DNA from 4 places in the Arthrobacter sp. OAP107 genome. Region 1 is predicted to be linked to each of the others. Evidence: predicted binding sites of a transcription regulator. Region 1 holds the regulator's gene; each other region holds the start of a gene.
What was found. The regulator HrcA, encoded in region 1, represses chaperone genes, less so after heat shock. The targets are predictions, from matches to a motif close to TTNGCACTCGNNNNNNNCGAGTGCNAA.
Positions count from the first base shown of each region.

Region 2: a site for HrcA is predicted at 858-884, ahead of ABIE00_RS11865 (Hsp20/alpha crystallin family protein). Genes of this name have one in related genera too.
Region 3: a site for HrcA is predicted at 1,034-1,060, ahead of groL (chaperonin GroEL). Genes of this name have one in related genera too.
Region 4: a site for HrcA is predicted at 1,021-1,047, ahead of ABIE00_RS06045 (FmdB family zinc ribbon protein). Genes of this name have one in related genera too.

Region 1 covers NZ_JBEPOK010000001.1:2,150,767-2,152,961, forward strand. Annotated here, with positions in the region: gene ABIE00_RS10075 (DUF3097 domain-containing protein) at 1-576, opposite strand, end outside; gene hrcA (heat-inducible transcriptional repressor HrcA) at 788-1,801, shown strand; gene dnaJ (molecular chaperone DnaJ) at 1,860-2,195, shown strand, end outside.
Region 2 covers NZ_JBEPOK010000001.1:2,544,087-2,546,281, forward strand. Annotated here, with positions in the region: gene ABIE00_RS11860 (J domain-containing protein) at 1-236, opposite strand, end outside; gene ABIE00_RS11865 (Hsp20/alpha crystallin family protein) at 357-779, opposite strand; gene ABIE00_RS11870 (MerR family transcriptional regulator) at 915-1,226, shown strand; gene ABIE00_RS11875 (hypothetical protein) at 1,351-1,599, opposite strand; tRNA gene ABIE00_RS11880 (tRNA-Lys) at 1,664-1,736, opposite strand.
Region 3 covers NZ_JBEPOK010000001.1:4,229,698-4,231,892, reverse strand. Annotated here, with positions in the region: gene ABIE00_RS19375 (ABC transporter substrate-binding protein) at 1-948, shown strand, start outside; gene groL (chaperonin GroEL) at 1,239-2,195, shown strand, end outside.
Region 4 covers NZ_JBEPOK010000001.1:1,292,812-1,295,006, forward strand. Annotated here, with positions in the region: gene cpaB (Flp pilus assembly protein CpaB) at 1-370, opposite strand, end outside; gene ABIE00_RS06045 (FmdB family zinc ribbon protein) at 636-923, opposite strand; gene ABIE00_RS06050 (5-formyltetrahydrofolate cyclo-ligase) at 1,072-1,683, opposite strand; gene galU (UTP--glucose-1-phosphate uridylyltransferase GalU) at 1,772-2,195, shown strand, end outside.

The DNA of each region.
Region 1 (2,195 bases):
GGGGGAGGCCATCACGGCGTCGGCGATTCTGGACTCCTTGGAATCCGGGACCAGGTGGTCCACCAGGACGCCCAGCCTCCGGCCGGGACCGGGGCGGAAGGAGGCAACAGCCGCCGCCAGGTCATCAATGCCATGGAGAGGTTCGACGACGATGCCCTCCACCCGGAGGTCGTCGCCCCAGACTTTTTCCACGAGTTCGGCGTCATGCTTGCCTTCAACCCAGATCCTGCTGGCCTTGGCCACCTGTGCCCGCTGCCCTTCCACCCGCACCGACCCCGACGCCGTCCGGCCGGCGGGACCCTGCCCTGCAGGCTTCGCCTTGGGGGCCGGGGGCATCAGCCGGATCGGCTGGCCGTCCAGGAGGAAGCCGAAGCCCAGCTTGAAGGACCGGGACTTTCCCCGGCGGTCCTCGAGCGCCACCACGTGCATGCCGCCGGACTTCTCCACCCGGGTCACCGCGCCCACCCAGCCGGACTGGACATCCTCGAGCACCATGCCGCGCTCCACCGCCACCTCTGGCAGGCTGTTCTTGGCGGGCGCTGCCATCTCCTGCGGGCCCCAGGTCTGATACTGCATTCGTTCACCGCTCTGCACTAGGAAGGAGCCGCTCCGGCCGCGGTCATGCCGCCGGGGGACACGAGTCCGGAATTTCGCCCGGAGCGGTACCAATGCTAACAACGCGGCGACTCATATTAGACTTGTTAGCACTTAGGCATGTCGAGTGCTAACCACAGCGTCTATGGGCAGGATTAAGGCCCGGCGCGTGAAGGCCAAAAGGAGGTGGACTGTGAGCGAACCACGGAAGCTTGAGGTGCTGCGCGCCATCGTGGAGGACTATGTCCATTCCCGCGAACCTGTCGGCTCCAAAGCCCTGGTGGAGCGGCACCATCTGGGCGTATCCAGCGCCACCATCCGCAACGACATGGCTGCGCTGGAAGACGAGGGACTCATCACCGCCCCCCACACCAGTGCCGGCAGGATTCCCACGGACAAGGGCTACCGCCTGTTCGTCGACCAAATTTCTGCCGTCAAGCCGTTGTCCCCGGCGGAAAAGCGCGCCATCCAGACCCTCCTTGAGGGGTCGGAGGACCTCGACGACGTCCTGGACCGCACGGCCCGGCTCCTGTCCCAGCTGACCAACCAGGTCGCCGTCGTGCAGTACCCGCACCTGAGCCGCGCCGTGGTGCGGCACATTGAATTCGTGCTGCTGGCGCCGCGGAAGGTGCTGATCGTGCTGATCGCCGACTCCGGCAAGGTCGACCAGCGCGTGGTCGACGCCGGCCAGGACCTGTCGGACGACACGCTCGCCGCCCTCCGCACCCGGTTTCTGACCGGTCTGGCGGGAACACCGGTGGCCATCCTGCCCCAGCACCTGACCGCCGTCGTGGCCGGCTGCACGCCGGCCGAACGCCCGGTGGCCATGGCCCTGGGCAAGGGACTGGAGGGCCTCGCCCACAACAGCCGGGAAGACCGGATGGTCATGGCCGGAACGGCCAACCTGGCGCGGTCCAACGTGGACTTCCCGCTCAGCATCGGGCCTGTGCTGGAAGCGCTCGAGGAGCAGGTGGTGATGCTGCGGCTCCTGAGCGACATGGCGCAGGACCCGCGCGGCGTGGCCGTCAGCATCGGTAGGGAAAACCCCTACGACGGACTGGCCGAGGCATCGGTGGTGGCCACCGGCTACGGTCCCGACGCCACCGCGAAGGTGGGCATCCTCGGCCCCACCCGGATGGACTATCCCACCACCATGGCCGCCGTGCGCGCGGTGGCCCGCTATCTTTCGAGGATTCTGGGCCCGTGACTGCACGCCCCGGACATCCTTTGACCACAGGCAGTACAACCAGGAAGAGATACGAACTTTGAGCAGCCACTACGACGTTCTTGGAGTCTCCCCGGAAGCCACCGGCGAGGAGATCAAAAAGGCCTACCGCAAGCTGGCCCGCTCGCTTCACCCGGACGTCAACTCCGGGGAAGACGCAGCCGAACGGTTCAAGGCCGTCACCCACGCCTATGAAGTGCTGTCCGACCCGCAGAAGCGCAGGGTCTACGACACCACCGGTAACGAGAACGGCACCGACAACGGCTTCGGTGGCGGCGGCTACGCCGGCCAGGGCTTCGCGTTCCAGGACATCTTTGACACCTTCTTCGGTGCGGGCGGGACCTCCGGGCCCGCGTCCCGCGTCCGCCGCGGCCAG
Region 2 (2,195 bases), 390 kb from region 1:
CGGGAGGCTTCCCGGTCGTAGGCGTGGCGGCGCTTGGGGTCACGGAGCACGGAGAAGGCCTGCATGATCAGCTGCAGTTCGGCCGGCGCAGCCCCTCCGCCTGTCACTTCGGGGCCGGCAACATCGGGGTGGTGCCGGCGCATGAGGGTGCGGTAGGCGCGCGCGATTTCCCGTGGCGATGCGCCAGGGGAAACGTGCAGGACTGCGTAATAGTCCGGGACAGATCTGGTCATCATGAAGCCTGTGGCTACTGCAACATTGTGCTGGTCTTTGCGGCTGGCAGCGGCCCGGGGCGGCCTCCGGCAGACGCCCAAAGGCAGAAATCCGGACGCCGTCCCGTCACGCGCATCGAAGGGCTATGTCTCGATCTGGTGCTGCTGGCCTTTGCTTTCGATCTCAATCTTGCGCGGCTTTGCCTGCTCCGCCACGGGGATCCGCAATGTCAGCACACCGACGTCGTAACTGGCCTTGATGTTCTCGGTGTCGAGGGTGTCGCCGAGGATAAGCTGGCGGCTGAAGACGCCGCGTGGCCGTTCGGAGACCACTAGTTCGACATTGGGCTGGGTGGCGTCCCGGCGCTCTGCCCGGACGGTGAGGACGTTCCTTTCAACGTTCAGGTCCACGGCGTCGGGTGAGATCCCTGGCAGGTCGAAGGCCACGACAAATTCCCCGTCTTCCTGCCATGCGTCCATCGGCATGGCGGCCGGACGGGCTGCTGTTCCGAAGACCTGCTGGGTGAGCCGGTCCAGCTCACGGAACGGGTCAGTACGGATTAGCATCATTTCCCACTCCCTTCAGCATCTAGGTTTCATGGTTACCCACCGCCGGGTATCTGTGACAGTGGATATAGATTTCTTATAGCACTGGTGACAAACTGGTGCAAGAGGAAATCCAACTGAATTGACGGGAAAGTGATGGCAAACCAGCACAGGAGCGGACGAAGGCTCTACGCGATTTCGGTGGTGGCGGAACTCCTGGGGACGGGCCAACAAAACATCCGGCTCTATGAACGCCGCGGCCTGCTCACGCCCGAACGGACCGAGGGAGGCACCCGCCAGTACAGCGAATCCGACCTTGCCGTCCTTCGCCGGATCGGAGAACTCCTGGAGGAGGGGCTCAATCTGGCCGGCGTCGCCAAGGTACTGGAACTGGAAATGGACAATGCCCGACTCCGGCGCCAGCTAAAGCGCGCCCGAAGCGCCCGCCCGAACGAGGACAGCATGTAATGCACCAGGACCCCCGCCGCCTCACGCCGGCTGCGCGGCACGGACCGGCTCCGGCAGGACAGGCGCGCCCGCCCTGCAGCGTCCACGGGGCCCGCTGACACGGCGGAACAGAACCTATGCATCCCTACGAAAGGCCTGCAATCCCTGGTTTCTTCCAAGACGGTTCCCGGCCGGGAATGTTCCGGCTGAGCAGATCCAGCAGTTCACCCTGATTCAGCCCGGTCGCCTCGCTGACCTCGGCAAGGGTGGCATCCCCGGTTCTCAGCAGCGCCGCGGCGGATTCCCGAAGCGTTCTGTATGCAACATCCAGGGTGGCTTCGGCGGTTGCTATGACCGCCGCCAGTGCCCGCAGCCTCTGGAGTTCTGAGTCCATTTCGCATCACCGCCCCTTCGTCTGGACCCCGCCGAACCAGGAGTCCGGCGGCACTGTTCCGGCGTGCACCCGGTGGGAATCGAACCCACGACCCGAGGATTAAAAGTCCCCTGCTCTCCCGGCTGAGCTACGGGTGCGTGCCGCCTGTGCAATACCGGTCAGTTCGTGTCAGCCTCATCAATGATCTATATCAACCACCATAGATTTTTAGCACTGCAGCAGCGCGGGCGCAAGAGTTTTCGGGCGGGAAACCGGAACAGAAACCTTGTGCGATGCGGCGGCGAGTGCTACTAAATCTATATCAACAGATATAGATCAGGATGAAGTTGCATGAAGACAAAACAAGCTACTGCGGACAATCCGCTCAAACTCAACGCTGTGATTAAAGGCACAGTACTGCGTATCAGGAACCATGACTACCACGTGTTGGCCGCCGAGCAACACGATGGCCTGGTACACCTGACACTCCAGGCACCAGACGGAGACCACTGCACCTTCATCGGCACCAAGGGAACACGGGTGAGGCCCGCCCCGCCCCTGGACAAGCGACGGGACAAACAGCGGAGGTAAGGCGCGTTGGTCTCGACAGGCCCAAT
Region 3 (2,195 bases), 2.1 Mb from region 1:
GCCGTGATCGGCCCCACCGATTCCAGCCAGGCGCCGGCGGCCATCGACGTGCTGTCCAAAGCCAGGATCACGCTCATCTCTCCCGCCAACACGGCCCCGGAGCTCAGCGGCTACAAGAGCGGCGGCTACTACTTCCGGACGGCGGCGGCGGACATCGCGCAGGCTCCCGTCCTGGTGAAACTCGCCAAGGACGCCGGTGCCAAGAGCCTCGCAGTGGTCTACGAGGAGGGCAACTACGGCCAGGATGTGTCCGGAGCGGTTTCCGCTTCCGCCAAAGCCGGAGGGCTGGACCCCGTCACCGTTTCCGGCTTCAAGGCGGGTGAGGCACAGAAATCCGCGGCTGCCGTCCGCGACGCGGTGCCGGACGCCGTCGTGGTCATTGCCCGGGACGGAGCGCAGGGCGCTATCGCCGAACTCGCCAACGCTGGAGTGCCGGGCAACAAACTCATCCTGGCCGATAGTGCATTCAGGCAGTACGGGTCCGCCCTCGGATCGAGGTCGCTGGAGGGAGCGCGCGCCCTGGTGCCCGGCGTCTTTCCTTCCGCGCACTTCCAGGCCGAACTCGTGGACATCGATGCGAAACTCAAGGACACGACGTTCGCGGCCGAGACCTACGATGCCGTGAACCTCGCGGCCCTGGCCGCCGCAGCCGCAGAGGACGACGCCGGTACCTCCATCGCGGGGACGCTCATCTCCGTCTCCGGCGGCACTTCCGGCAGCCGCGCGGCTGCCTCCCCGTCGGCGAAGCCGACAGTCTGCTCGACATACAAAGACTGCCTTGCCGCCATCCGGGACGGGAAGGTCATTGACTACGACGGCGAGTCAGGCCCCGTCCGCTTCGACGCGAACGGCGACGTCACCGCGGCGAAGTACATGGTGTTCACCTACGGCGCCGACAACAAGGCCAGGCTCAGGGGCAGCGAAGCGGCGGGCAGGTCCGCCGGCTGATCGCTGGCAGCGAATAAGTCCGCCCGTTCACGGGATAAACAAGCTCATCTGCTTGCACTCTCCCCGGGGGAGTGCTAATTATTGATTAGCACTCCAGCGTGCCGACTGCTAAAGGGTCGTCCGGTTCCGGCCGGCACTACCCCGGCGGCGGCGCAAGGAGCGAAAGAAACACCTGGTTGGGGTGAGATCCGGACTGTTGGGCATACAGAGGCCCGCGGAAAGGATCGTCCGTCGCGGGCACCGCAGCGAGGTTCCTTCTTAACGACTGTCCCGAAAGGACTACTGCCGTTATGGCCAAGATCATTGCATTTGATGAAGAGGCACGCCGCGGTCTTGAGCGGGGCCTGAACATCCTCGCCGACGCCGTCAAGGTCACCCTGGGCCCGCGTGGCCGCAACGTCGTCCTCGAAAAGAAGTGGGGCGCCCCCACGATCACCAACGATGGTGTTTCCATCGCCAAGGAGATCGAGCTGGACGATCCCTACGAGAAGATCGGCGCCGAGCTGGTCAAGGAAGTTGCCAAGAAGACGGATGACGTCGCTGGCGACGGCACCACCACCGCTACCGTCCTGGCCCAGGCACTGGTCAAGGAAGGCCTGCGCAACGTTGCGGCCGGCGCTGACCCGCTGTCCCTCAAGCGCGGCATCGAGAAGGCCGTTGAAGCTGTCACCGCTGAACTGCTGAACTCCGCCAAGGAAATCGAAACCAAGGAAGAGATCGCAGCCACGGCTTCCATCTCCGCCGGTGACGACGAGATCGGCGCCCTGATCGCCGAGGCCCTGGACAAGGTGGGCAAGGAAGGCGTCATCACGGTCGAGGAGTCCAACACCTTCGGCCTCGAGCTGGAGCTCACCGAAGGCATGCGCTTCGACAAGGGCTACATCTCCGCCTACTTCGTCACGGACACCGAGCGCCAGGAAACGGTCCTCGAGGACCCGTACATCCTGATCGTCAACTCCAAGATCTCCAACGTCAAGGAACTGGTCGCTGTCCTCGAGAAGGTCATGCAGTCCAACAAGCCGCTGCTGATCATCGCCGAAGACATCGAGGGCGAGGCGCTGGCCACCCTGATCGTCAACAAGATCCGCGGTACCTTCAAGTCCGTGGCCGTCAAGGCTCCCGGCTTCGGTGACCGCCGCAAGGCGCAGCTGGCCGACATCGCCATCCTCACCGGTGGCCAGGTCATCGCCGAGGAAGTCGGCCTCAAGCTTGAGACCGCCGGCCTCGACCTCCTGGGCAAGGCACGC
Region 4 (2,195 bases), 860 kb from region 1:
GAAGCGGCGCTGCCAGCTGCCTGCCGGCCAGCCCGGCGCTGTCGGCAAAGGTCCCCTCCGGGACCATGGCCGGCGGGACGCTGACGGTCCTGACGTCACTCCCGCCGAGGTTCACTCCGGCCGGAAGGTCACGGGCAGCGGCCAGGACGCGCACGGTCTGGGCAGGGGCAGGAGTGAGCTGGTGGACGGCGATCCCGGCGGCTGCGCAGAGGAGGAGCGCCACGGCCAGGCGGCGGTTGCGGTTCAGCCACCCGGCGAGGCGCCTTCCGCGCGGGCGGGGACGGGCGGCGGAAGCGGGCAAGGCGTTGCGGCGTGCAGGACGAACGGCCGGGCGCGATGCCCTCGCGGGGAAGATTCCGGTAGCTGGCATGCCGCCACGCTACGGGCCCTCCCGTGGCGCACAACAGGTGCTCGCAGCCGTATGTGGAAAAGCCACGGCCGCCGTCGTACTACCCAGCCCAAGCGCGAACAGACACTTGAGCCCCCGAGCCTGCCGCCGCCGTCGTACGGTCCAGCCAAGCGCGAAGGGACACCCAAGCCCCCCGGGAGTGCCCGCGGGATACAAAAGAGTCCGGCCGTGGTGAACCCGGCCGGACTCTCGGAGCTCAATGGCGGCAGGTGCCGCGGAAAACCGCCTAGCTCGCGGCGGCAGCTGCCGGGGCAGCGGATGAGGCAGAGGACGAGGAAGCCGCAGGGGTGGCCGGCGCTGACGCAGCGGGGGAAGGCGAAACGGTGCTTCCCTTGGAATCGCGCGAATCAGTCCGGTAGAAGCCGGAGCCCTTGAAGACAACGCCCACGCTGTTGAACTTCTTGCGCAGCGTGCCCTGGCACTCGGGGCAGGACGTCAGAGTGCTGTCGGTGAAAGACTGCACGATGTCGAAGGCATGGCTGCAATCCTTGCAGGCATAGGCATACGTGGGCACTGTAGATCCTCCTCTTGGACAAACGACAGGTCCCGTGCTGCCTGGTCTCATTTTCCCGGTTTCTCCTTGACGGATCACCGCGGACGAAATGACTCCATTAGCAGTCGCAGGGCCTGAGTGCCAATTCTAGCACCCCGTCCGGGCGAGGTCACGCGAAGGCTACCAGACCGGAGGGCATGAGCACTGCCTCGACGGGACGGTCGAAGTCTTCGGCCGGGATGGTCTGAGCGGGCAGGAGCTCAGCGTCGTAGATGATGGCAGCCTTCGGGAGGTGCAGCCCGCCGGCATTGGCTGCGGCCAGGAACTTGTCGTAATAGCCGCCGCCCTGCCCGATTCTGTTGCCGCTGCGGTCCACCGCAGTGGCCGGCATGAACATTCCGGCGGCAGTCCGCACCGTGTCCAGGCCGTGGCGCTCGCCTGCCGGTTCCTGAATGGGCGCATACCTGCTGCGGACGAACTCGCTGTCCGGGGTCCAGAAGACCCAGCTGAGCTCCCGGTCCGGTTCGCAGACCGGGAGCAGGATGCTGTGGCCAGCCTCATGCAGCGCGTGCAGCAGGGGAAGGGTCGGCGGTTCGAAATCGACGCCGAGGTAGGCGGTGAAGGTGGCTGGCCTGCCCGCAGCGATGGCCTCGGCCCAGGGCAGACCATGGGTAGCGATGCCCTCGCCGGCCATTGCGAGGTCTGTTGCTGTCATCGTGGCCCGGATCTGCCGGTGCTGCGAACGGATCCCGTCCTTCGACGGCATGGTCCCTGTTGGCATGGATTTCATCCTTTGTCGCGGCGGCAGGCGGCCGGGCCGCTGCCGGAAGCATTTACCGTATGAATGTTCCCTCGGATAGATTAGACCAGTGACTACCACTAATTGTTCAGTCCGCAAGGCCGTAATCCCCGCTGCTGGGCTCGGCACCAGGTTCCTGCCTGCCACCAAGGCCATGCCCAAGGAGATGCTGCCGGTGGTTGACAAGCCGGCCATCCAGTACGTCGTCGAGGAGGCCGTCAAAGTGGGCCTGAGCGACGTCCTGATGATCACCGGACGCAACAAGCGTGCGCTCGAGGACCACTTCGACCGCGTTCCGGCGCTTGAGGCCACGCTGGAGGCCAAGGGCGACACCGCCAAGCTGGAATCGATCCAGGCCGCGAGCAACCTGGGCGACATCCACTACGTCCGCCAGGGTGACCCCAAGGGACTGGGCCACGCGGTGCTGCGTGCCCGCCAGCACGTGGGCTACGAGCCGTTCGCCGTTCTCCTCGGTGACGACCTCATCGATGCCC